Regions from separate parts of the Nocardiopsis sinuspersici genome, predicted to be linked through region 1. Evidence: riboswitches for the same ligand, from Rfam matches in the RefSeq annotation. Region 1 holds a riboswitch; the other holds the start of a gene.

Evidence for each region. Region 1 has a riboswitch for S-adenosylmethionine ahead of thrC (threonine synthase). Riboswitches for the same ligand answer to the same signal wherever they lie in the genome.
Region 2: another riboswitch for S-adenosylmethionine. It lies ahead of NOSIN_RS04205 (aminotransferase class V-fold PLP-dependent enzyme); the one in region 1 lies ahead of thrC (threonine synthase).

Annotation. Positions count from the first base shown of each region.
Region 1 is NZ_MCOK01000001.1:4,530,554-4,540,112, reverse strand. It holds gene argJ (bifunctional glutamate N-acetyltransferase/amino-acid acetyltransferase ArgJ) at 1-333, opposite strand, end outside; gene NOSIN_RS19565 (serine hydrolase domain-containing protein) at 505-1,536, shown strand; gene otsB (trehalose-phosphatase) at 1,548-2,378, opposite strand; gene NOSIN_RS19555 (DUF3263 domain-containing protein) at 2,733-3,017, opposite strand; gene NOSIN_RS19550 (S8 family serine peptidase) at 3,246-4,421, shown strand; gene NOSIN_RS19545 (GrpB family protein) at 4,677-5,273, shown strand; gene NOSIN_RS19540 (alpha,alpha-trehalose-phosphate synthase (UDP-forming)) at 5,319-6,755, opposite strand; SAM riboswitch class I at 7,037-7,178, shown strand; gene thrC (threonine synthase) at 7,192-8,451, shown strand; gene NOSIN_RS19530 (ubiquitin-like small modifier protein 1) at 8,704-8,982, shown strand; gene NOSIN_RS19525 (PadR family transcriptional regulator) at 9,163-9,559, shown strand, end outside.
Region 2 is NZ_MCOK01000001.1:994,561-1,004,119, reverse strand. It holds gene NOSIN_RS04225 (primosomal protein N') at 1-362, shown strand, start outside; gene NOSIN_RS04220 (class I SAM-dependent methyltransferase) at 435-1,229, shown strand; gene NOSIN_RS04215 (DinB family protein) at 1,272-1,811, opposite strand; gene NOSIN_RS04210 (SAM-dependent methyltransferase) at 1,802-2,503, opposite strand; gene NOSIN_RS04205 (aminotransferase class V-fold PLP-dependent enzyme) at 2,888-4,243, opposite strand; SAM riboswitch class IV at 4,303-4,417, opposite strand; gene NOSIN_RS04200 (DUF3870 domain-containing protein) at 4,633-5,016, shown strand; gene NOSIN_RS04195 (CaiB/BaiF CoA transferase family protein) at 5,024-6,277, shown strand; gene NOSIN_RS04190 (acyl-CoA dehydrogenase family protein) at 6,396-7,586, shown strand; gene NOSIN_RS04185 (nitroreductase/quinone reductase family protein) at 7,697-8,164, shown strand; gene NOSIN_RS04180 (RelA/SpoT family protein) at 8,210-9,559, opposite strand, start outside.

The DNA.
Region 1 (9,559 bases):
CACCCCCGTGGAGGCGACCAGTATCTCCTCGGGTGCGACGCCCGCCGCCCGGGCCACGCGCTCCTGCACCTCGCGCGCGTAGTCGTCGCCGATCCGGCCGGTGGCCACGTTGGCGTTGCGGGCGATCACCGTGACCCCCCGCGCGCGGCCGTCCGCCGCGGCCCGGCGGCTGAGCAGCACACTGGGTCCGGCGAACCGGGACCGCGTGAACACGGCGGACACGCTGGCGGGGACCTCGGACACCACCGCGAAGAAGTCGTCCTGCGGGTCCTTGATCCCGATGTTTCCGGCCACACCGCGGAAACCGGCGGGTACGGGGGTCTGACTGCTCATCGTCCTCCCTCAGGGGTTCTCGGGCGCCAGACTACTCCGCCGGGCGCTCGGCCCCTCATTACGGCTATGACCTGCGAGGGTTTCGTCCTGGGCACATGGGGAGCCCGTGTGACAACGGCCCGATAACGGGGTATCCGCCGGGTGACGAGACCAGCCGGGGGGAGGCGTGTTGTGCGTGATGGTGACTGGCTGACGGAGACAGGGGCGCAGATCCGTGGCGTCCTGAAGGTGATGGTGGACGCCGGATGGCTGCCGGGCGGCACGGCCGTCGTGGGTACCGGCGGCATGTGGGAGTTCGTCGCGGTCGGCCGGGTCGACGCGGAGCACGACACGGCTCCGGACGTTTCCTACGACGTGGCGAGCCTGACGAAGGTGATGGCGACCTGGCCGCTGGTCGGCCAGGCGGTCGCCGAGGGGATCATGGACCTGGACGCTCCGATGTCCGAATACCTGGACGTGGACCATCTCCCCGGAGCCGAGGTGACCACCCGGCAGATCCTCACCCACACCAGCAGACTCAACCCGGTGACCTGGCTGGAGAGGTACGCGGGCACCGAGCAGGACCTGGCCGAGGCGATCCTCGCCGACCCGCTGGAGGAACCCGGCTACCGCTACATCGACCGGGGGTTCATCCTGCTCGGCCTGCTCCTGGAACGCCTCTACGGCACCGGCCTGGACCGGCTCGCCCACGACCTGTGGGAGGAGCTGGGCATGCGGTCCACGGCCTTCGGCCCGCTGGCGCGCTCACCCGGGGTCGCGCCCACCGAGCGCCGCCTCCCCGGGGCCGCACCCGCGTGGGGCGTGGTGCACGACGAGGCGGCCGCGCTGATGGGCGGTGTGGCCGGGCACGCCGGGGCGTTCACCACCGCCATCGACCTCGGCGCGTTCGCCCGGGAGGTCCTGCGGCTGCACGACGGCGGCCGGGGACCGGTGCCCTCCTCCTACGTGCGCATGAGCTGGCAGCCGCACGTGGACGCGGGCGCCCGGCTCTGGCGGGGCCTGGGCTGGCTGGTCACCCCGGAGGGGGTGGTCTACCACAACGGCTTCACGGGGACGAGCCTGTTCATGCACCCCGAGAGCGGCAGGTACGTGGGGGTGCTCACCAACGCCGTGCACTACGGGCGCGACCGGACCGGGCTGGTGGACCTGCGTTCGGCGGCGCGGTCGGCGCTCACGCCCCAGGCACACGAGTCCTCGTCCTGAACGGGGAGGGCTCACACACCGGAGGCGCCGCGGACCGCGTCCGTGAGGCCGCGCAGCAGGTCCGCCAGCCCGGCGGGGCCGGGAACGACCAGATCGGCGGCCTCGGCCACGGCGGCGACCTCGTCGGAGGACGAGCACACGGTCAGACCCGCGACGCCCTGGTCGCGCAGTGCGGCCACGGCGGCGAAGGCGGGCAGGTCGCCCAGGTCGTCACCGGCGTAGAGCACGGTGCGGGGCCCGCTCTCGGCGACGAGCGCGGTGAGCGCGGCACCCTTGTCCACACCCTGTGGACGGAGTTCGACCACCATCCGGCCCGGCTCCACCTGCAGTTCCGCGCGCCTGGCCAGTTCGCTCAAGGCGGGGGTGAGCAGGGTGAGGGCGCCGTCGGGGTCGGCGGTGCGCCGCGTGTGCACGGCCAGGGAACGGCCCTTGTCCTCGATCCAGGTGCCCTCCGGCGCGTTCAGCCCGTCGAGCAGGCCGGGCAGCTCCTCCCGCACCAGCTCCACCCCGGGCGGCGCGGGGGCGGCGACCACACGGCCGCCGACCCAGCGCTCGGCGCCGTAGTGGCCCAGCACGGTGATGCCCGGGACCCGGTCCAGCTCGCCCAGCCGCACCGCCGTTCCGGCGGGCCTACCGGTGACCACCGCCACCGAACCGATCAGTCCGGCCAGGTCGGCGAGCCCCTCCACGATCCCCGGATAGGGGGCGGACGTGCGCGGATCGTCCACGATGGGTGCGAGCGTGCCGTCGAAGTCGAAGGCGGCCAGCGCGCTCGCGGGTGCGTTCAGGAGGGCGTCGAGCGCGGTGCGCCCGGCGTCCGTGCCGGGTCGGGGCAAAGACATGGAGGACCTTTCCGGTGAGGCCGCGGATGCGGACCGGGCGGGGCCGCCAGACTATCGACGCGCCCCCGCCCGGAGGGGACCCCTACCCATACGTGCGGCCGTGTTTCACCGGACGGTCCCGTGGTGTTCGGCGTGCGCTCGCCCGCGTCGGCGGGCGGCTCCGGACGCCCCCGGACGGACCGGTCTCCCCGTCGTCGGCTCGGCCGCCCCGATACGGGCGGTCCCTCCAGCCGGTTCCCGGTGTCGCTCAGCGGGGGTGGCCCGGGCGACACACCCGTGGAAGCGGACCACGCGCGGATGGTGCCGTCGGCGTGTGGTGGGTACGAATGACCGCGAAGGCGCGACGAGGGGATATCAGAGCTGGATACCCAGCTGGCGTGCGTTGCGTTGGCGGCGGCGGTCGGCGCGCAGACGGCGCAGCCGCTTGACGGTCATCGGGTCGAAGGCGAGCGCCTCGGGGCGCTCCACCAGCCCGTTCAGCAGTTGGTAGTAGCGGGTGGCGGAGAACCCGAACTCGTCGCGGATGGCCTGTTCCTTGGAACCCTCGAACTTCCACCACTGGCGCTCGAAGGCGAGGATGCGCTGTTCGCGTTCGGCGAGAGCCGACTGACCGTCCTCGGTCGGACCGATATTCGGCATGGGACACCCCCTGGACGGGAAATTGGTTTGTCCGGATCGGCCCGACTCATGCTAGCGACTCGACATGCCGGATGCGGAGCCGAGAGCTCAGGACTGGCACCAGGGATACAGTTACGTTCCCTACCCCTCAGGTCACTTGTCCACGCCTGAATCCTGTGCTCATGACAGAATTGCGGGGGTCCGTGGGGCCGCGTGGAACGCCGATCATATCGTTCGAGGGAGCCTGACGTGCTCGGGGGCAACAGCCGTAGCAGGACACACACACGCCGCACCCGTGGCGGGACCGCCTCGGCCTGTGCGGCCGCCGTCACCGCCACCGCCGTGCTCCTCGGCCCGGCGGCTCCGGCCTCGGCCGACCTGGTCCCCGACTACCGGCCCGAGCAGTGGGGCCTACAGACCATCGCCGCCCAGGAACTGTGGGAGGACACCCAGGGCCAGGGCGTCACCGTCGCGCTTCCCGGAACCTCCGTCAACGAGGAGCACCCGGACCTGGTCGACAACGTCCGGGTGGACACACGGTTCGGTACGGGCGGCGACGCCGGGGCGGGCAGCGCCATGGCCTCCCTGGCCGCGGCCCACGGACACGGCTTCGACGCCGACGGCGGCATGCTCGGCGTGGCGCCCGAGTCCACCGTGCTCGTGCTGCCCACCGGGGACCGGCTGGCCGAGGCCGTACGCTTCGCCGCGCAGGAGGACGTCCAGGTCATCCTGCTGCCCGAGACCGACGGGGCCGCCGACCTGGCCGGCGCCACCCAGGCCGCGGTCGACAACGGCGTGCTGGTCGTCGGACCGGCCGGGGGCCCGGAGGACCCCAACGTGCTCACCGTCGCCGGAACGGACGCGGACGGCGCACTCGTCCCGAACTCCCCCGACACCGGATCGGTCGCGCTGACCGCCCCGGGCGCCGACCTGATGGCCGCCGACACGGAGGTGGGCTACACCGAGGTGACCGGTGCCCAGTACGCCGCCGCCATGGCCGCCGGGGCCGCGGCCCTGCTGCGCTCCGACCACCCGCACCTGCTCCCCGGCCAGGTCCGCGACGCACTCGTCGAGGGTTCCCGGTCCGGCCCCGAGGGGCTGCCCGCCCTGCACCTGCCCTCCGCGCAGGAACAGGCCACCGCCATCGCCCAGGACAACCCGGCGTTCGAGGAGGACGTCCTCAGCGGGGACGGTCAGGGATGGGCCGTGCCGGTGTGGGTGTGGTTCGCCACCGTCGGCGCCGTCGTGGTCCTCGGCGTCCTCCTGGTGGTCCTGTGGATACGCCGTTCCACCGCCGACCCCTACGGCGTGGAGGCCGAGCGCCAGGAGGAGGACGAGAGGATCGCCGCCGAGCGCGCGGCCGAGGCCCCGCCCGCCAGCCGGCGCAAGAGGGGCGGCCGCCGCCGCAGGACCCGCGGCAAGTAGCCCGGCGCCGGGTGCCCCGGCGGCTGGCCCGGCCGCGCACCGGGCGCGGCCGTGAGCACGGCGCACGGCTTCCGCACGGACGGCGCCGTCGCGGCCCGCCCCGCTCCGGCGGCTCCGCGGCCGAGGCCGGACACGGTCCGTGGTCGCCGCACGTCATGGGCGCCCCACGAACAGTGACGTCATGGCCGCACGTGCATATGTAAGGAACGGTGAACGGTCTTGACGCAGGCACGTGAGGGGGACAAGGCTTTGAGAATGTCACCCCTCGAAGCGTCTCCCCTGCCCTCCCGAGGCGGTTCGCGGACCGGGATCGCACCCGAGTTCCGCAACCTCGTCGACGGACGCGTCCGCCTCGTCGAGTACGACACCAAGTGGCCCTACCTCTTCGAGCGCGAGTCCCGAAGGGTCGCTGCCGCGCTCGGTGACCGGATCCTGCTCTTCGAGCACGTCGGCTCCACCGCGGTGCCCGGCCTCGCCGCCAAACCCTGCGTCGACCTGCTGCTGGTCGTCGCGGACTCCTCGGACGAGCCCGCCTACATGCCCGACCTCGAAGCCGTCGGCTACTCCCTGGTGATCAGGGAGCCCGACTGGTACCAGCACCGCGTGTTCAAGGGCACCGAGGTCAACCTCAACCTGCACGTGTTCAGCGAGGGCTGTGAGGAGGCGGAGCGGATGCGCCGCTTCCGGGACCTCCTCATCGACGACGCCGACGCGCGTGAGCGCTACGCCGCGGTCAAACGCGAGCTGGCCGAGCGCACCTGGGACCGCATCCAGGACTACGCCGACGCCAAGTCCGACATCGTGGTGCGGCTCCTGGCCGAGGCGGACGGGAAGGACGCCGCCCGGGGCTGACCCCCGGGGCGGCCGGCCGGGGCGCGTGCCGGCTGCGGGAGGGCCTCAGCCCAGCGAGCGCAGCTGGTCCTGGAACCACCGCCGCGGCGGCAGCGCCACCGCCGCCTCCGCCAGGCGCCGCCTGTGCTCGCGCCGCTGCTCCTCCGGCATCGACAGCGCCCTGTGCAGCGCCTCCGCCGTCTCCACGGTGTCGTAGGGGTTGACCAGCAGCGCGTGCTCGCCCAGCTCGTCCGCGGCGCCGGCCTCACGCGAGAGCACCAGCACCGAGTCCCGCTCGGACAGCACCGGGCCCTCCTTGGCCACCAGGTTCATGCCGTCCCGGACCGGGTTCACCAGCAGCACGTCGGCCATCTGGAAGGACGCCAGCGAACGCGGGTAGTCGTCGTTGACCTCCAGGATCAGCGGGGTCCACTCGGCGGTCGCGAACTCCGCGTTGATCTCCTTGGCGGTCCGCAGGACGGCGTCGGTGTACTCGCGGTACTCCGGCACGTCCCCCCGGCTCGGGTAGGCGAACGCCAGGTGCGTCACCCTGCCCCGCCACTCCGGATGGGCGATCAGCAGCTCGCGGTAGGCCTCCAGGCCGCGCACGATGTTCTTGGACAGCTCCGTGCGGTCCACCCGGACGATGAGCCTGGTGTCGCCGACGGCCTCCTCCAGGGTGCTCCGGCGCGCGGCCACGGCCGGTTCGGCGGCGCTCTCGCGCAGCGTCTCCTCGTCCGCGCCCAGGGCGTGCACGTTGACACCGACGATCCGGCCGCCGTACTCCACGGTGCGGTGCCGGAAGTCCACGTCCGCGCGCAGGACGTCCGCGCAGCAGCGCAGGAACGCGTCCGCCCACCGCGGGCTCTGGAAGCCCAGCTGGTCCGCGCCCAGCATGCCCTCCAACAGGTCGCGCGCGACCTGGTCGGGCAGCATCCGGAAGTACTCCGGAGGCGCCCACGGGGTGTGCGAGAAGTGCGAGATCCGCAGGTCGGGGCGGCGGGCGCGCAGGATGCGCGGCACCAGGGCCAGGTGGTAGTCCTGCACGGCCACGCGGGCGCCGTCGGCGGCACCGGTCACCAGCGCCTCGGCGAACGCGTTGTTGTAGGCGGTGTAGTCCTCCCACATCCGCCGGAAGTGCGAGCCGAAGGACGGCTTGTTGGGGATGTCGTACAGCATGTGCTGCACGAACCACAGGGTCGAGTTGGCCACCCCGGTGTAGGCGCCCTCGAAGGTGCGCCGCGGGATGTCGAGCATGTGGACCCGCATGCCGTCCAGGTCGTGGGCTTGGTCCAGCCGTGCCTGCGGCGCCTCCGCCGCTGCCCGGCGGTCGGCGTCCGACAGGGCGGCGCACACCCAGATGCTGTCGATCTCGTTGGCCACCGAGATCATTCCCGAGACCAGGCCGCCTCCGCCGCGCCGGTGCTCCAGGGAGCCGTCGTCGGCGGTCGAGAAGGACACGGGTCCCCTGTTGGAGGCGATGAGGATCTGTGCCTTGTCCACGTGGTCGTCCTCTCGGATGATACGGCTGGAACCGGGTGCGCGCACCGCACGGGGCGCACCCTAGGTCTCGCCTGTGGACAGCGGCCCCAAACCCGTCCCAGGCCAAGCGGGGCGCACGTCACAGGCGCGCGGTGCCGCACGTGCGTGCGCGGGGTCCCGACCGGTGTCGTCTCACCATGTGAGCACGTTCGTGTTGCGCGGGTCACCAGGCGTGGAAAACCGGTCAGCGAGTCCGTTACAGTGACGGTGCGGATCCGACAGGACCCGCGACAACTTCATATTGCTCATCCAGAGGGGTGGAGGGACCGGCCCTGCGAAGCCCCGGCAACCATCCCAGCATGCGATACTCGCGAACCCGCGAGGCGGCTGGGGCAGGTGCCAACTCCGGCCTGGGGACAAGGTGTCCGCCAGGAAAGATGAGGGGAGACGCCTCGCCATGGCGATTACCGTCACCGAACCCACCTCCAAGCAAGCCTTCGGACCCGGTACCGCGCTCTCGTGCCGCGAGTGCGGTGAGCGCTACGACCTCACCCCCCGGTTCGCCTGTGAGGCCTGTTTCGGACCCCTGGAGATCGCCTACGACTTCGGGACCGTGACCCGCGCGGACATCGAGAGCGGCCCCAAGAGCATCTGGCGCTACCGCTCCCTGCTCCCCGTCCCGGCCGACGTCGCCGAGCTGCCCAACATGGCCCCCGGCCTGACCCCGCTGGTGAGGGCCGACCGCCTCGCCGCCGAGCTGGGCCTGGACTCCCTCCACGTCAAGGACGACTCCGGCAACCCCACGCACTCCTTCAAGGACCGCGTGGTCGCCATCGCCGTCGAGGCCGCCCGCACCTTCGGGTTCACCACCCTCTCCTGCTCCTCCACCGGCAACCTGGCCGGCGCGGTCGGCGCCGCCGCCGCGCGCGCCGGATTCGAGTCCTGCGTGTTCATCCCCGCCGGGCTGGAGGAGGCCAAGGTGGTCATGGCCGCCGTCTACGGCGGCAAGGTCGTGGCCATCGACGGCAACTACGACGACGTCAACCGCTTCTGCTCCGAGCTCATCGGAGACCCGGCCGGTGAGGGCTGGGGCTTCGTCAACATGAACCTGCGCCCCTACTACGGCGAGGGCTCCAAGACGCTGGCCTACGAGATCGCCGAGCAGCTCGGCTGGCGCCTGCCCGAGCAGATCGTCATCCCGATCGCGTCCGGCTCCCAGCTCACCAAGATCGACAAGGGCTTCCGTGAGCTCGTCGAGCTCGGCCTGGTGGAGGACCGCCCGTACCGGATCTTCGGCGCCCAGGCCACGGGCTGCTCCCCGGTCGCGCAGGCCTGGGAGAAGGGCATCGACGTCATCCAGCCGGTCAAGCCCGACACCATCGCCAAGTCGCTGGCCATCGGCAACCCGGCCGACGGCCCGTACGTGCTGGACATCGCCCAGCGCACGGGCGGTTCGGTGGAGCACGTGAGCGACGAGGAGATCGTCGACTCCATCAAGCTCCTGGCCCGCACCGAGGGCGTCTTCGCCGAGACCGCGGGCGGTGTCACCACCGGTGTCCTGCGCAAGCTGGTCCGCGAGGGCAGGCTCGACCCCAAGGCCGAGACGGTCGTGCTCAACACCGGTGACGGGCTCAAGACCCTGAACGCCGTCGACTCCGGCGTGACCGCCACCATCAAGCCGTCCCTGAGCGCCTTCACCGGCGCCGGTCTCGCCTAGACGGTGTTCTTCGGGGCCTCCGCTCCGCTTCGGCCCGTGTTCGGGCGCCCAAGAGGCCAGGGATTCTTCCTCGGCGGCGCCTGCCGCTCGTTCCTCGCTCGCGGCTTGCCTCGTCGTGCAGAACCCTGGCGGCGCCCGAACCAACACCCTCCGGGGTGGATGCGCCGGAGAACGAGCCCCGGCCCCCGTGGCCCCGGTGCGTCCGCCGGGGCCCGCACCAGCCCGCAGTCTCCCACCAGAAGGAAGTCCGCCATGAGCGCCAGCGTCCGCGTGCCCACCATCCTGCGCACCTACACCGACGACGCCTCCGAGGTGACGGCCAAGGGCAACACCCTCGCCGAGGTCCTCGACGACCTGGAGGCCAACCACCCCGGTATCCGCGCCCGCATCCTCGACGACAGCGGCAAGGTGCGCCGCTTCGTCAACGTCTACGTCGGTGACGAGGACGTGCGCTTCGAGAAGGGCCTGCAGACCGAGATCGCCGACGGAGCCCAGATCTCCATCATCCCGGCGGTCGCCGGGGGCTGCTGACCCGTCGACGAGTCCCGAAGAGGGGCGGTCCCGGCTCCGGAGGGGGAGCCGGGACCGCCCCTCTCCGCTTCGCCGACCGCGGCGCCGCGGACTGTGGCGCCGCACACCCGGGCGGAGGCACCGGTGCGCCGTACCGGCCCTCGTAGGCTGGGGGAGATCTGCGGTTGAACGAGGGTGGAGATGTCGGCGACGCGGCTGTTGGTCCTGGGTGTGGTGCGCATGGAGGGGCAGGCCCACGGGTACCGGGTGGGTCGCGCGCTCCTGTCCTGGGGGGCCGAGGAATGGGCCAACATCAAGTGGGGGTCCATCTACCACGCCCTGCGCAAGCTCTCCCAGGAGGGCAAGTTGCGCGAGTTCGTCGCCGAGGGGGACGAGGTGGTCGACCGCACCTCCTACTCGATCACCGAGGACGGCGTCGCGGAGATCCACCGGCTCCTGCGCCGCGGGCTGACGCGCAGGGACGACCCCGCGATGCTGTTCGCGGCGGTCACCCTGATGACCTCGCTGCCGCGCGGCGAGGTCGTCGACCTGCTGCGCCGGCGGCTGGAGCTGCTGGAGAAGACCAGCGGTGAGCTGC
Region 2 (9,559 bases), 3.5 Mb from region 1:
AGTCGCTCGTGCGCTGGGACCCGGCGGGCTTCGCCGAGCGTGAGCTGGCGGAACGCCGGGAGCTGGGCTTTCCCCCCGCGGTGTCGATGGCCTCGGTCACCGGCGGCCCCGAGCACGTGCGCGAGCTGCTCGACCAGATCGAGCTGCCCGAGGGCGCCGAGCTGCTGGGGCCGGTGCCGGTGGGTTCGGACCGCGCGGTCGGCCCGGACGGCACCCACCAGACGGAGCGCGCGCTGCTGCGGGTGCCCCGCGCCGGGGTGGGCGCGCTGACCCGGTCGCTGAAGGCGGCGGCCTCGGCCCGCAGCGCACGCCGGGACGAGCACCTGGCGCAGGTGAGGGTGGATCCGCCGCACGTGGTCTAGAAGCCCGTGCGGTGGGCGCCTCCCGGGGAAAACCGGTGGAGGAACCACCGGAACACGTGGAGACTGCCTGCCATGGCACACTCCGCCGCGGACCTCTTCGACTCGGTGGCCGACGTCTACGACGAGTCGGTGCCCTTCTTCGCCACCTTCGCGCGGCGGCTGACGGCCTGGGCCGGGCCGCCTCCCGGCGCACGGCTGCTGGACCTCGGCGGCGGACGCGGAGCCGTGTCCCTCGCCGTCGCAGAGGCGCTGGGCCCCTCGTGCGCGATCCTCGCCGTGGACGTCTCACCCAGGATGGTCGACGCCCTGGCGGCGCTGCCGGTCCCGGGGCTGCGGGCCCGTGCTATGGACGCCGCCGCGCTCGACCTGCCCGACCGCTCCCGCGACGCGGTGCTCAGCGGATTCCTGCTCCACATCCTGCCGGATCCGGGCGCGGCGCTGCGCGAGGCGGCCCGGGTGCTCCGGCCCGGCGGAACCCTCGCCTTCTCCGTTCCCGGCCCCAGCGCCGACGGAGGATGGTGGTCGCGCTACGGGGAGGTCCTCGACGAGTTCGGGTCCGCGCACACCCTGGACGCACCCGCCGGGATGGGCGGCGGGACGAGCCCCTCCTGGGAGGAGCTCGCCGAGCGGTCCGGGCTGCGGTACACGCGCACGGCCGCCACGGAGGCCGAGTTTCCCCTCGACGGGCCCCGGGCGCACTGGGACTGGCTGCTCTCGCACGGCAACCGCTGGCTCCACGACGCGCTGGAGGAGCCCCACCGCCGCGCCCTCGAACAGAGGGTGTTGCGCACTCTCGACGAGCACCACCCCACACGGGGGCACAGCCTCATCGCCGGAGCCGTCCTCCACGAGATGACCAGGCCCTAGGACGCCTTCGGCCTCCGTGGCGGCGGGGCGGCCGGCTCCCGTTCAGCGTCCGTACCCGGCGCGGTACAGGTCGCGCAGCACCGCGATCTCGGCGCCGTGGTGGATGATCTCCCGGTTGAGGTGGAGCACCAGCGCGACCATCGGGAGGTCGTCCCACTGGGATGACTCGGCGCCGCCCACGGGAGCGGCCAGGCCGTCCTCGTCCAGCGCCTGGATGTGCTCGGACCAGGTCTCGTAGGCGTGGCGCAGCCGCTGCCTGGCGTCGGTGGCGGTCACGGGCCAGTCGATGCCCCGGCTCGTGGCGGTTCGGTCGCCGAAGTGCCAGTTGATGCGGGTCTCCAGCACGTCCACGACGATGTGCCCGAGCCGCCAGGCGATGGTGGTCACCGGCGGCGGGTCCGGTTCGGGGACGGCCACGTCGGGCTGGTGCCAGCCCTCCCGCACCTCGCGGACGGTCCAGGCGTCGGGCACCGGCTTCCAGAGGAGCTCCTCGTCGGTGAGCCCCTCCAGCCTGGGCCACAGGGAGTACTCCCAGTAGAACTGGAGCTGTGCCAGAACCTCGCCGGTCCAGTTCACCGCCATCGGTGCGTTTCCCCTCCCCGCTCGGGTGCCCGTCGGCCGAGTCCCGCCAGGATTCCGGTGCCCTGGCCGGACACGTCCTCGTCAGGGTAGGGCCACCACTCGATGTCGGCGACCCCCGGCTCGATCGGCTGGAAGGGGGAGAGCGCCCGCTCGACCACCGGCCGCGGCTCCGGGGAGGCGAGCGCGAGGTAGCCGCCGCCGCGCATGAGGGCGTGCAGGTCCCCGATCCCGACGGGCGGGCCGTCGGCGGGAAGGGACCGGGTCATCAGAACGGCGACGGGCTCGTCGAAGTCGACGAGCCCGGAGGTGCTGAGGCGGCGCAGGAGCGTGTCGGATCCGGAACCGTCCGCGGAGAGCACCGAGGTGCCCGCTCCGGAGAGCATGCCCGCCGCGCCGGACGGGGCGACGTGGACCACCGAGGCACCGGGGCTGGCGGTGTGGACGCGTTCGGCGGTACCGGGCACGGGGCATCCCCAGTCGACGAACTGGCGCACGCCCGCGTCGGCGCACAGGTAGTCGATCACCCGCCCCAGGAAGGCCTGGTGCGGGCGGGTGTGCGGGAGGGCGGGCGGCTCGCCCCCGCGCGGGTCGAGGCCCACCACACGTGGCCGTCGGCCGGGGACCGGGACGGGCTCGCGCCCACGGAACACGGCCCTGAGCGGACCTGTCTTGGGTCCTCGGACGTTGGTCACGATCACGCTCCCCCAGCCGGTTCGCTCGCGGGAGGCAGGACGCGCCACGGGGAGGGCCGGTCGGGCCCGGACAGCGTTGCGCCATGCCGTCAGGGCCCGATGGTACCGCCTGGGAAAGTGATCCTCGGCACATGCATGGGTGTTATGTGCCCCATTTCGCCGTTTGTGGAGTCCTGTGACGTAAGGGAGTTCTCGTCGACCCGCGGGCGGGCAGGCCACGGCCTCCTGCCCGGGCCCGGCAGGCATCCGTGCGCCCGCGCGGGCGGCATCCGCCCCGGGAGTGGGGGGAGTGGAGCCTCCTGGCGCGGCGCCCCGCCGAAGGGGACCCGCCCCGCCGCAGGGGGCCCGGCGGGGTGGGTCCCTCCCCCGGATCGCAACAGCTTGTCAGAACGCCCTGTCGGGATCGGGTACCGGGGCCAGGCGGCCGTCGCAGTCGGCGTACTCCCAGCGCGGACCACGGGCGACCAGGTCGGCGACCGCGCCGACGAGCCGGTCCACGTGCTCCCGGGTGGTGCCCACGCCCAGGCTCGCCCGCACCGCCTGGCCGTGCCCCTCGGGCAGCAGGTGGCGGGTGAGCGGGTGCGCGCAGAACAGCCCGTCGCGCACCCCGATCCCGTACTCGGCGGACAGCGCGGCGGCCAGCAGGTCGGCGGGCAGGCCGTCCACGGTGAACGACACGATGCCCACCCGGGGGTGCTCGTCCCCCCACAGGGTCAGCTCGGTGACGCCGTCGATCCCGGCCAGTCCCGCACGCAGCCGCTCCAGCAGAGCCGACTCGCGGATGTGCAGCGATCCCTGTGTCCGGGGGGTGAGGGTGTCACAGGCCGCGGCCAGCGCCACGGCGCCCAGCACGTTGGGGCTTCCCGCCTCGTGCCGCGCGGGCAGGTCGTTCCACACCACGTCGTGCTCGGTGACCAGCCGGGTGGCGCCGCCCCCGGACAGGTAGGGGGTGGCCTCGCGCAGCCAGTCGGCGCGCCCGGCCAGCACGCCGGAGCCGAAGGGCGCGTAGAGCTTGTGGGCGGACAGGGCGACGTAGTCCGCGCCGGTCTCCGCCAGGCTGAAGGGCAGGTGGGGCACGTACTGGGCGGCGTCCACGGCCACGCGCGCACCCTCGGCGTGCGCCGCCTCCACCAGTTCCCCGACCGGCCAGATCTCACCCGTGACATTGGAGGCGGCGGTCACGCACAGCAGCCGGGGCCCCTCGGGCGCCCCGCGCAGCGCGGTGCGGGCGGCCTCCACCGCGGCACCGGGGGTGGCGGGCAGCGGCAGGCGCACCACGCGTCCGGCGCGGGAGGCGGGGTGCTCCCAGGGCAGCAGGCCGGCATGGTGCTCGGACTCGAACACGACCACCGTGCAGCCCTCGGGCACCGCGCGGGCCAGCAGGTTGAGGGCGTCGGTGGTCCCGCGCACGAACACCACGGCGTCCGCGGGCCGGGAGCGCACGCCCAGGAAGCGGGCCACGCTGCGGCGCGCGCGTTCGTAGGCTTCGGTGCTGACCTGGGAGTGGTGGCCCGCCCCGCGGTGCACACTGGCGTAGCGGGGCAGCGCCTCGGCCAGGGCCTCGGCCACCGGGGTCAGGCAGGGGGCACTGGCCGCGTAGTCGAAGTTGGCGTACTCGACGCGCTCGCCGGTGACCAGGGGGACGCCCTCCTCGGAGGCGAGGACCGTGCACCGGTCGGTGCCGGACGAACGCGCCGAACGGGCGGAACGGGCGGTGTGGATGGAGCTGACAGTGGTCATGGGGCACCTCGCCTACGGGTCGTGGGACCCGCGGGGGTGCCGTCACGGCGACGCCTCGGGGTCCGCGCTTGTCCGACACGGACGTGTCGGGACCTGGTCCTCACCCGGGGCACCCCACCGCGGAAGGAGGGTTGCCGGCCAGCAAGCCGGGGCTTGACGCTGGCACTCGTGACCTGCGACGCAGATTAACACAGCCGTCCCCCGGCGGACAGTGCGAGCCGCGTGTGGCCCGAACCACCGCCCCGCTTGACAGCCGCGAACGCGTTGGGGACATACTTGTCCCTGCCTGCCCTCACGCCGCGGGTGTCCGGTTCTCCCCGGCCGCCCTCCAGGCGCGAGACTCCAGAGCGTTGGAGTTTTCGCGTGCCCGCGAGCGAGAGGTGTGCATGTTGCAGGGCAACGACCGTATTCAGCAGGTCTTCCGTAATCCCAGGGTCGTCCTGGTCTCCGGCTACGCCCGTCTTCCCGACTCCGTGGCGAGCCACTCCCAGTACCAGCGCCTCGGCGTCGTCCTCGCCGTGGACACCGCGGACGGCCGTATCGTCGCCGCGGACACCACCCTGCTCACCGACCTGGCCAAGGACTTCTTCCGCGCCCTGGTCGAGGGCTCCTCGGTGACCGAGGACATCGCCGAGCTCGTGCGGCGGGTACAGACCCGGTACGCGGGCCAGTCCGGTGCCGCGCTGACCACCGCCCTGCGCCGGTGCCTGGAGACCTACGGCCAGCTGCGGGAGGGCGACCAACTGCCCGGCGGCCCCGACGGCGAGGAGTGAGCACCCCGTGACCGACACCCGTTCCGAGTCCGGCTCCCCCGCCCCGCTGCCGCTGGCGGGGGTGCGCGTCGCCGACCTGTCCCGGGTCCTGGCGGGCCCGTACGCCACCATGCTGCTCGCGGACATGGGCGCCGAGGTCGTCAAGGTGGAACAGCCCGGGCGCGGTGACGACACCCGCTCCTGGGGGCCGCCCTGGGCCGGGGCCTCGGAGTCCTCTCCCGGCGAGGCCGCCTACTTCCTGTCGGTGAACCGCAACAAGCGCAGCCTGGCCGTGGACCTGAAGGACCCCGAGGGCCTGGCCGCCGTACAGGAGCTGTGCGCGGCCTCCGACGTGGTGATCCAGAACTTCCGGCCGGGGGTGATCGACCGGCTCGGGCTCGGCTACGAGGCGGTCAGCGCCCGAAACCCGGCCGTCGTGTACTGCTCGGTGAGCGGGTTCGGGCCCGAGCACGACCCGGGCACGCGCCCCGGTTTCGACATCGTGGTGCAGGCCGAGAGCGGCCTGATGGCCACCACCGGGCCGGCCGAGGGGCCGGCGAGCAAGGTGGGTGTGGCCCTGACCGACGTGCTCACGGGACTGAACGCGGCCGTGGGCGTCCTCGGCGCGCTCATGCGGGCCCGTGTGACCGGCAGGGGCGAGAACGTCAGCGTGTCGCTGATCAACTCCACCCTGTCCGGCCTGGTCAACCTCACCCAGCAGGCGCTGGTGACGGGTGCGGAGCCCGCCCGGGTCGGCAACGCGCACACCACGATCGTGCCCTACCAGACCTTTCCCACGGCGGACGCGGAGATCGTCGTCGCCGCCGGGAACGACGCCCTGTACCAGCGGCTGTGCGCGGCCCTGGACCGCCCCGACCTGGGCGGGGACCCCCGCTACGCCACCAACCCCGGGCGGGTGGCGCACCGGGAGGAGCTGGTCGCGGAGCTGTCGGCGACCCTGCGCGCCCGGTCCGCCGACCACTGGATGGAGGTCCTGGTGGAGGCCGGGGTGCCGGTGGGGCGGGTGCGCGGGGTGCTGGACGCGCTGCGCACCGCCGACGCCAGCGGCGACGACGTCCTGCGCACCGTGGAGCATCCCACCGCCGGGCTGGTCGAACAGGTCCGCGCGGGGTTTCGGCTGGAGAACAGCCCGCCGCCGCTCACCGCTCCGCCGCTGCTGGGCCAGCACTCCCGGCAGGTCCTCGCCGAACTGGGCGTGGACGATGCGACCGTGGACGGGATGGTCGGGCGCGGCGCCGTCCAGCAGCCCGACCTTCCCTGAACCGGGACCGCCCGTACGGGGCCGCACGCCAGGACCGACCGACAGCACGAACACGAGGACCCCGCACCCGCCTCCCCTCCGGCCGCACGGGCCGGACGCACCACGAAGGGACACCACCATGAGCGACCACCGCAAACCCGCGGCCCCGGACCCGCACGACTTCCTGGCCGTGGACGCCGACCTGTCCGACACCGAGCGGGACGTCCGCGACGCCGTGCGCGGCTTCGCCGAGCGGGAACTGCTGCCGAACGTGGCCGACTGGTTCGACGCGGGCACCCTGCCCGACCCGCGCGGGCTGGCCAAGGCCTTCGGCGACCTCGGCGTGCTGGGCATGCACCTGGAGGGGTACGGCTGCGGCGGGTCCAGCGCGGTCGCCTACGGCCTGGCCTGCCGCGAACTGGAGGCGGTCGACTCGGGCCTGCGCAGCTTCGTGTCGGTGCAGGGTTCGCTGGCGATGGCGGCCGTCCACAAGTTCGGCTCCGAGGAGCAGAAGAACGAGTGGCTGCCGAGGATGGCCGCGGGCGAGGCGATCGGCTGCTTCGGCCTGACCGAGCCCGACTCCGGCTCCGACCCGGGGTCCATGCGCACCCGTGCCCGCAGGGACGGGTCGGACTGGGTGCTCAACGGCACCAAGATGTGGATCACCAACGGCTCGGTGGCCGACGTGGCGGTGGTCTGGGCCACCACCGACGAGGGGGTCCGCGGGTTCGTGGTACCCACGGGGACCCCCGGGTTCTCGGCCAACGTCATCCACAAGAAGCTGTCGCTGCGCGCGTCCGTCACCGCCGAACTGGTGCTGGAGGACGTGCGGCTGCCCGCCGACGCGCTGCTGCCCCTGTCCCGGGGGCTGGGATCGCCGCTGTCGTGCCTGAACGAGGCCCGCTACGGCATCGTGTGGGGCGCGGCCGGCGCCGCCCGCGCCTGCTACGAGGCGGCGCTGGAGTACGCGCTGAGCCGCGAGCAGTTCGGCCGACCCATCGCCGGGTTCCAGCTCACCCAGCGCAAGCTCGCCGACATGGTGGTGGACGTCAACCACGCCGGCATGACGGCGCTGCGGATCGGCCGGCTGAAGGACGAGGGGAACTGCCACCACAACCACGTGAGCTTCGGCAAGTTCTCGTGCGTGGCCGCCGCCCAGCGGGTGGCGGCCGCCGCGCGCTCGGTGCACGGCGCCAACGGCATCACCCTGGAGTACCCGGTGATGCGGCACATGGTGAACCTGGAGACGGTCGCCACCTACGAGGGCACCGAGGAGATCCACGCGCTCAGCATCGGCCAGGCCGTGACGGGGATCTCCGCGTTCCGCTAGGGGGTCGGGGTAGGAACGCCGGGACGGGGCACGGACACGTCCCCTCCCCGGTGTCGTCGGCCGCGCGCACCCGCCAGAATGGGGAGCATCCGAGCGAGGGAGTTGCCGAGATGGGGAACGAACCGACGAAGCGGTTCGAGATGACGCGGCTGCGGCGGACGGCCAACGCCTGCGTCAGCGGCTTCGTCAAGTACGGGGTGTGCCTGCCCGAGTTGCACCTGCTCACCACGCGTGGGCGCAAGACGGGCTTCCTGCGCACCATCCCGCTCAGTGTGCTGGACAGTGACCGCGGCCGGTTCCTGGTCTCCCCCTACGGGGAGGTCGACTGGGTCCGCAACCTGCGCAAGGACGGTTTCGCGACGCTGCGCCAGGGAGGCTGGATCGAACTGGTCAGCGTGCGCGAACTGGGCGCCGAGGAGGCCGCCCCGCTGTTGAAGGAGTACCTGGACCATCCGCGGGCCGCCGTGGTGGGGCTGTACTTCGAGACGCCGCCGGACGCCCCGGACGAGGCGTTCGTCGCCGAGGCCGAGCGCCACCCGGTCTTCGAGATCGTGCGCTCCACCACGATCCGCATCTGAGCGGAGGGTCCGCAGTGCCCCGGGCGCTCCGTGCGCCCGGGGTCCTCAGTTGCGGACGCGGTAGACGTCGTAGACGCCGTCCACGCCCCGGACCGCGCGCAGCACGCTGCCCAGGTGGGCGGGGTCGGCCATCTCGAAGGTGAAGCGGCTCTGCGCCACCCGGTCGCGACTGGTCTGGACGGTCGCGGACAGGATGTTGACGTGCTGGTCCGACAGCACCCGGGTGATGTCCGACAGCAGCCGGGACCGGTCCAGGGCCTCCACGTGCAGCGCCACCAGGAACATGGAGTCCTCGGTGGGCGACCAGTCCACCTTCACCATGCGCTCGGTGTCCAGGGTCGCGGTGTTCACGCAGTCCTTGCGGTGCACGGACACCCCGTTGCCCCGCGTCACGAAACCGACGATCTCGTCTCCCGGCACGGGCGTACAGCACTTGGACAGGCGCGCCCACACGTCGGCGTCGCCCTCCACGACCACGCCCGGGTTGCCGGACTGGTGCTGGCGGAGCGCCGCCTTGGTGGGCAGGGCCGACTCGGCGATGTCCTCGGTGTGGCTCTCCAGCCCGCCCATCGACTCGACGAGCTTGCCCACCACGTGCTGCGCGCTGACCTGGTGCTCGCCCACGGCCGCGTACAGGGAGTCCACGTCCGGATAGCGCAGGTCCCTGGCCAGGGCGATGAGCGCCTCACCGCTGAACAGGCGCTTGACCGGCAGCTCCTGTTTGCGCATGATCTTGGCGATCTCGTCCTTGCCCTGTTCTATGGCGGCCTCGCGGCGCTCCTTGGTGAACCAGTGGCGGATCTTGTTGCGGGCGCGGGCGCTCTTGACGAAGTTCAGCCAGTCGCGGCTGGGCCCGGCGTCGGGCGTCTTGGAGGTGAGGATCTCCACCGTCTCGCCGTTGTGCAGCTTGTTCTCCAACGGCACCAGGCGGCCGTTGATACGGGCGCCCACGGTGCGGTGGCCGACCTCGGTGTGCACCGCGTACGCGAAGTCGACGGCGGTGGCGCCCTGCGGCAGGGAGATGACGTCGCCGCCCGGGGTGAAGACGAACACCTCCTGCACCGACAGGTCGAAGCGCAGCGACTCCAGGAACTCGCCCGGGTCCTTGGTCTCCTGCTGCCAGTCGATGAGCTGGCGCAGCCACTGCATGTCGGAGCCGCCCCTGGGTTTGCTCACGCCCCCGCTGGTGCGGTCCTCCTTGTACTTCCAGTGCGCGGCGATGCCGTACTCGGCGCGCCGGTGCATCGCCCGGGTCCGGATCTGCAACTCGACCGGGTTGCCCGAGGGCCCTATGACCGTCGTGTGCAGCGACTGGTACATGTTGAACTTGGGCATCGCGATGTAGTCCTTGAACCGCCCCGGCACCGGGTTCCACCGCGCGTGGATGGTCCCCAG